DNA from 2 places in the Bradyrhizobium sp. UFLA05-108 genome. Region 1 is predicted to be linked to the other one. Evidence: predicted binding sites of a transcription regulator. Region 1 holds the regulator's gene; the other holds the start of a gene.
What was found. The regulator LexA, encoded in region 1, represses DNA repair genes until DNA is damaged. The targets are predictions, from matches to a motif close to TGTTCNNNNTGTGTTCNG.

Region 1 (3,409 bases):
ACACGGTCGCAAACGGCAGGCGCGTCACGATCAAGGAGGCCGCGATCGCTGGACGGCACATCCGTCCTGCTGGCGTCGATTTCTTCGAGGGCGACGTGCTCCTGCGACAGGGAGCCAGACTCACCGAACGCGACCTCTCACTGGCCGCCGGCATGAACCATCCGGAGCTTGCCGTGCGTCGCCGGCCGAGGGTCGCGATTCTCGCGACCGGCGACGAGTTGGTGATGCCGGGCGCAACGCCCGGCGCGGGCCAGATCGTCTTCTCCAACGGCTACGCCCTGCACGCGCTGGCGCGGGCCGAGGGCGCCGAAACGGTCGATCTCGGCATTGCCGCCGATACGGTTGCGGCGACCACCGCCGGGATCCGCCGGGCCCGCGAGAGCGGCGCCGACATCCTCATCACGACCGGCGGTGCGTCGGTCGGCGACCACGATCTGGTCAGGCCAGCGCTCCAGGCCGAAGGCTTCGAGATGGCGTTCTGGAAGATCGCGATGCGGCCGGGCAAGCCGATGATGCACGGCCATCTCGGCGCGATGCGGGTGATCGGCCTGCCCGGCAATCCGGTCTCGTCCTATGTCTGCGGCTTCCTGTTCATGGTGCCGTTGATTCGCGCGCTTGCTGGCCGCTCGCGCGTTCATCACCGCCGCGAGCGCGCCGTGCTCGGGCGCGACGTCGGGCCCAACGACGTCCGCGAGGACTATTTGCGCGCACGGCTCGAGGAGCGCGAGGACGGCACGCTGGTGGCCGTTCCCGTCAACCACCAGGACTCCTCGCTGCTTGCGAATCTTGCTACCGCACAAGCACTTCTCGTGCGCGCGCCGTTCGCGCCAAAGGCCGAAGCAGGCACGCCTTGCGAGGTGTTGCGGCTGCCCTTGTGAGTGCAATCTGATTCGCGCGTGATGCGAACTTCGCCGCGTTCACACAAAATTAAGTGGTTGCGGAACACATATCGAACATATAGTGTCCGTTCATGATTTGTTTCGAGCATCTAGCGGCTTCTGCTGAATCTGGCGTCTCGGAATCGAACGACATCAACCGGGGGATTTGGTCGAGATGTTAACGCGCAAACAATACGAGCTTCTGCGGTTCATCAGTGAGCGCCTCAAGGAAAGCGGTGTGCCGCCCTCCTTCGATGAGATGAAGGACGCGCTCGATCTGCGCTCGAAGTCCGGCATTCACCGCCTGATCACCGCGCTGGAAGAGCGCGGCTTCATCCGTCGCCTGCCTAACCGCGCGCGCGCCATCGAGGTCATCAAGCTGCCCGAGCTTCAAGCCGCAGGCGCCGGCCGCCGCGGCTTCACGCCGAGCGTCATCGAAGGCAATCTCGGCAAGGTGCGGAGCGCCAGCGCGTCTGTCGACGACGGCGAGCGTCCGGTCGCCGTGCCCGTGATGGGACGGATCGCGGCCGGCACGCCGATCGAGGCGTTGCAGACCCGCAGCCACACCATCAGCGTGCCTCCGGACATGCTCGGCTCGGGCGAGCACTATGCGCTCGAAGTGCGCGGCGATTCGATGGTCGATGCCGGCATCCTGGATGGCGACATGGCGCTGATCCAGCGCAACGAGACCGCTGACACCGGCGACATCGTGGTGGCGCTGATCGACGACGAGGAAGCGACGCTCAAGCGTTTCCGCCGGCGCGGCGCGTCGATCGCGCTGGAGCCCGCCAACACCGCCTATGAGGTGCGCATCCTGCCGCCGAACCGGGTGAAGATTCAGGGCAAGCTGATCGGGCTGTATCGGAAGTACTGATTGCCCAGCAGAAAGTACCGATTGCCCGGCAGATTGCCAGCCATCGCACGGCGATACGGGCGGACGGATCGTCCGCTCCAGCAAAATAGCGTTGTCGCTTCCACTGTGATTATCCCTACACCTGCACAGAGCTAATCCTCAAGCATGGCAGGCGCGAATGCGCTGTGCGGGCTGCAGAGGACAAAACCCATGCGGCAGGTGATTTTAGGCGTGATCTCGGCAGCCTTGATCGCGGGATCGGCACCTGCGAGCGATGCAGCGCAACACCACGCCGCCCGAAAGGCCACGCCGCCCGAAAGGCAGAGCACGCGGCGGCAACCAGCGCGCCATTCCGCAATTCCAACAATGCGATCGCACCTGCGCCGCAGGCGAGCTGGCCCTCTTCAGGGTACTCCGCTGCCGGCGCTGATGGAAGCTCGCGTGAGTGAATGATGTGAACCAAGATAGAGTCTCGGCGAGAGGCTTTGTTCCTCGTTTGCCGGGAAAGATAATGTGATCGGGCGATGCGCAGACGGGCCGCAGATTTGCCCACAAACGCGATACACTCGTAGGCTTCCAACTCTGGTAGAGGCCTGCGCCTCCGGGGGGGCGCGGACCTGCTATCTCGCATGAGGAGCACTCCGATGTGTGACTACAGCCTACATGCCGTTGCGACCCGCCCCGCTCAAGTCGGCGAGACGATCGTCACGACAACCTTCCGCGGCACCTCGACGCGTGGATTTGCGTCGGAGCGTGATCTCTCGGTTGCCGTCTGCCTCCTGCCAGGCACCGAGCTCGCCTTCGCCGACAACGTCCGCTACGACAATCGCTGGATCTGGACGCGCACCGTCAATTCCCGCGTCGGCAAGTTCGGTAAGGTCGATCCGCACATTCCCGATCGTCATCATGATGCGATCGAATTCCCCGACGGCAACTACGTGCTGGTAACGCAGCTCGTCGAGGGACAGCGTGCCACGGTTCTGCAATTGCCGGTGACGCAGCCGCTCGGCGAGAAGACAGAGCAGCCCGCCGTCGAGCAGCACACGACCACGACGCCCACGACACGCCTGCCGATCGGCTGACGCGTCTTTCAATCCTCGGCCTGCAGGTCGGCCTCCGATGGCGTAGCATCCTTGCTGCGTGGAGTAGCCGGCCGCGGTGCGAGGCTGAGCTCGAAATCGCTATCGCCGGCCCCGGCCGGCGACCAGGGGCGGTTTGCGCTCCTTGCTTTCACCGTTTGCAGCGTGAAACCGTCGCCATCGCGCGATAGCGCGAGTGCGCCCTGCGTCTTCAGACGCTCGCGATCCACGACCATCGCCGCGCAACCGGCTGCTGCAGGCTTCGCCGTCACCACCAGCGCGGCGCGGCTGCAATCGTCCGCCAGCGCGTCGATACGCAACGAGAGCGCGACCAGGCGACCATCGGCGAGCGGCGTCACGCAACCGCCTTCGTCGCATGAGACGCCATCGGCGAGCGACGCATCAGTCGCGCCGCGCGGATCAGCATCAGATGCAAGCCACTCCTTGAGAAGAAAATTGTCCTTGCCGGTTCGGATCAGGTGCAGTTGGCCGCCCTTGCCGCGCACCGCGATGCTGTGGCCGTCGCCTGCGATCAGGATGTCGGGCTGGCGCACGTGCAGCGCCCAACCGATTGCGAGCGTCAGCACGACGGCGCCCAC
Region 2 (3,409 bases), on a different contig from region 1:
GCGTCGACCACGATGTCCTGTGTCGAGGACGTCGTTGCCACCAGCAAGGCGCCGAGCGCGACGAAGAACGGCGAGCGCGCAGGATCGGTCAGCGCCAGCAGCAGGATCGAGATGATCAGCAAGAGCTGCGAGAACAGCAGCCAGCCGCGGCGGCGCCCGAAGGCGCGGGTGAACAGCGGCACATGCAGCGCATCCACCAGCGGTGCCCAGATAAACTTCAGCGTATAGGGCGTGCCGACCAGCGCAAACAGCCCGATGGTCCCGAGATCGACGCCGGACTCCCGCATCCACACCAGCAGCGTCGAGCCCGACAGCGCCAGCGGCAGGCCGGAGGAGAAGCCGAGAAACAGCACGATCAGCACCCGCGGCTGCAGGTACACGGCCAGGCTCTCGCGCCAGGAAGTGGCGGGAGCATCGGTAGTCGCGGGAGCGGTTCCGGAAGTCGCGTCAGGTGCGGTCATGGAGGGGTGTTAGCAGATTCTGACGGCCACAAGTGAGGTGTCGTCGCCCGGCTTGACCGGGCGACCCAGTATTCCAGAGACCGCAGTTATGGAGGACCAGCGATCCCCGGGTAGAGATCGTTCCAGTCGGGATTGTCCTTTTCGATCAGCGCGATCTTCCATGCGCGCTTCCATTTCTTGAGGCGCTTCTCCCGCTTGATCGCATTCTCGGGATCATCGAACTGCTCGAAATAGACCAGCTTCAGGACGTCGTATTCCTTCGTAAAGCTCTCGACCAATTTCAGCCTGTGCTCGGCCACCCGGCGGACCAAATCATTTGTCACACCGATATAAAGCGTTCCACCGATCTTGCTGGCCAGAATGTAGACGTAGTAGCAGCGTGCGCTCATCTGACGTCTCTGGGATACTGGGTCGCCCGGTCAAGCCGGGCGACGACAGCGGGCGGCAGGTTACTTCATCTAAGACGATCACTCCCCCGCTTGCAGCTTGCGCGGGAACAGCTCTGGGCCGCTTGCGACGAGCCGCGGCCCCTCCGGCGCGTCAGTCTTGCTGAAATCGAGCTCCTCGATGCGGCCGGCGCGCTTCTCGATCTTGTCGGCCGAGATCAGGACCTGGCGCACGTCCTCGTTCACGTCGGCAAAGTGCTTCTGCAGTTTCAGCACGCGATCGCGCAGGCGACCGAGATCGTCGCCGAGCTTGATCACCTCGGTACGGATCTGGTCGGCGGCGTCGCGCATGCGCGCGTCCTTCATGATCTGCTGCATGACCTGGATTGCGAGCATCAGCAGCGAGGGCGACACCAGCACGACGCGGGCGCGATAGGCCTTCTGGATCACGTCGTCGAAGCCATCGTGGATTTCGGCATAGACCGACTCCGACGGCACGAACATCAGCGCCATCTCCTGGGTCTCGCCGGTGACGAGATATTTTTCGGAGATGTCGCTGACATGCTTCATCACGTCGCCGCGCAGCCGCTGCGTGGCGATGCGCCGCTCCTCGTCGGTGCGCGCGTCGTGCAGCGCAGTCATCGCCTCCAGCGGAAATTTGGCGTCGATGCAGAGCGGGCGCTGGTCGGGCAGGAACACCACGCAGTCGGGCCGCTTGCCGGTCGAGAGCGTGAACTGGAACTCGTAGGAGCCCTTCGGCAGCCCGTCCTGGACGATCGCTTCCATCCGCGCCTGGCCGAACGCGCCGCGCGACTGCTTGTTGGCGAGCACGTCGCGCAAGGTCGTCACCTGCGTGGTCAGGTCGGTGAGGTTCTTATGCGCGCTGTCGATGATCCCGAGCCGCTCGTGCAGCGCCCGCAGGCTCTCCATGGTGTTGCGGGTCGTATGCTCCATGGACTGGCCGACGCGATGGGTGACCGAATCCAGCCGCTCGTTGACCGCGCGCGCCATCTCGGCCTGGCGGCCGGCGAGCGCCTGCGCCATGGCGTCGACGCGGCCCGACGCCTCGCTCTGGGCGTGCAGCATCTGGCTCAGGCGCTCCTCCAGCTCGTCGGCCCGGATGGTCTGGGCCATGGCGAGTTCCGCGCCCCGCCGCGAGCCGCGCGCAATCACGATGGCGATCACGAGGAGCAGGATGAGGGCCAGCACACCGAAGCCGATCAGCGCATCCACGGTGCGCACCGGCCAGTCGCCAGCGGTAAAAATGATCTCGTTCATGTAGTCCTTCTAGCCGATTCGCGAGAGCGCGCGAACGAAGAGGGAACATTTATGGTTAACCAGCAGTGAATTTTTATGGTTAACGGAAGCCTAATTTTTATGGTTAGCGAACCTTTAACGGTGTTCCCGGCCACATTGACCGCATCGGGCGGCCGGCTTAAATCGCCGCCATGGCCCTAAGAGAAATCATCATCCTGCCCGACAAGCAGTTGCGTCTGGTCTCCAAGCCGATCGAGAAGGTCACGGCGGAGATCCGCAAGCTTGCCGACGACATGTTCGAGACCATGTACGACGCGCCCGGCATCGGGCTTGCGGCGATCCAGGTCGCGCAACCCCTGCGCCTCATCACCATGGACCTCGCCAAGCGTGACGAGAACGGCGAGACCGCGCGAGAGCCGCGCGTCTTCATCAATCCGGAGATCGTCGCCTCATCCGAGGAGCTGTCGGTCTACGAGGAAGGCTGTCTGTCGATCCCCGAATATTACGAGGAGGTCGAGCGGCCTGCGAAGGTGCGGGTGCGCTTCATCGATCTCGACGGCAAGCTGCACGAGGAGGATGCCGAAGGGCTCTACGCCACCTGCATCCAGCACGAGATCGACCATCTCAATGGCGTGCTGTTCGTCGACTATTTGTCGAAGCTCAAGCGCGACCGCGTGTTCAAGAAGTTCGAGAAAGCCGCCAAGCGCGCGGTGGAGTGAGGCGCCTCCTCCGCCGTCATGCCCGGCCTTGTGCCGGGCATCCACGTTCTTCGCTCCGCGAGCAAGAAGGGCGTGGATGGCCGGGACAAGCCCGGCCATGACGAGTACCTTGCTCGTTCTGAGGATTGTCTCGCCCCATGCCTCTCCGCCTCATCTTCATGGGCACGCCCGATTTTTCCGTGCCGACGCTGCTCGAGCTCGTCGCGCATGGCCACGAGATCGTGGCCGTCTACACTCGCGCGCCGAAGCCGGGCGGGCGGCGCGGGCTGCAGTTGCAACCGACGCCGGTGGAAGACGCCGCGCGAAAGCTCGGCATTCCCGTACTGACACCAAAGACGCTGAAGACGCCGGAAGCGCTCGACGAATTCCGCGCATTCGACGCCAATGCGGCCGTCGTGGTCGCTTACGGCATGATCCTGTCGCAGGCGATCCTCGATGCCCCAAAGCTCGGCTGCTACAATCTGCATGCCTCACTGCTGCCACGCTGGCGCGGTGCCGCGCCGATCAACCGCGCGATCATGGCTGGTGATGCCGAGAGTGGCGTCATGGTGATGAAGATGGACGTGGGGCTGGACACCGGCGACGT

Region 2: a site for LexA is predicted at 2,156-2,173, ahead of SO140_RS11875 (DNA recombination protein RmuC). Genes of this name have one in related genera too.

What each region holds. Positions count from the first base shown of each region.
Region 1 is NZ_JBANAZ010000020.1:64,452-67,860, reverse strand. Features, by position in the region: gene SO140_RS16840 (molybdopterin molybdotransferase MoeA) at 1-878, shown strand, start outside; gene lexA (transcriptional repressor LexA) at 1,054-1,752, shown strand; gene SO140_RS16830 (hypothetical protein) at 2,376-2,813, shown strand; partial or broken gene SO140_RS16825 (ComEC/Rec2 family competence protein) at 2,822-3,409, opposite strand, start outside.
Region 2 is NZ_JBANAZ010000012.1:98,459-101,867, reverse strand. Features, by position in the region: gene SO140_RS11885 (AmpG family muropeptide MFS transporter) at 1-461, opposite strand, end outside; gene SO140_RS11880 (GIY-YIG nuclease family protein) at 548-850, opposite strand; gene SO140_RS11875 (DNA recombination protein RmuC) at 929-2,125, opposite strand; gene def (peptide deformylase) at 2,296-2,823, shown strand; gene fmt (methionyl-tRNA formyltransferase) at 2,961-3,409, shown strand, end outside.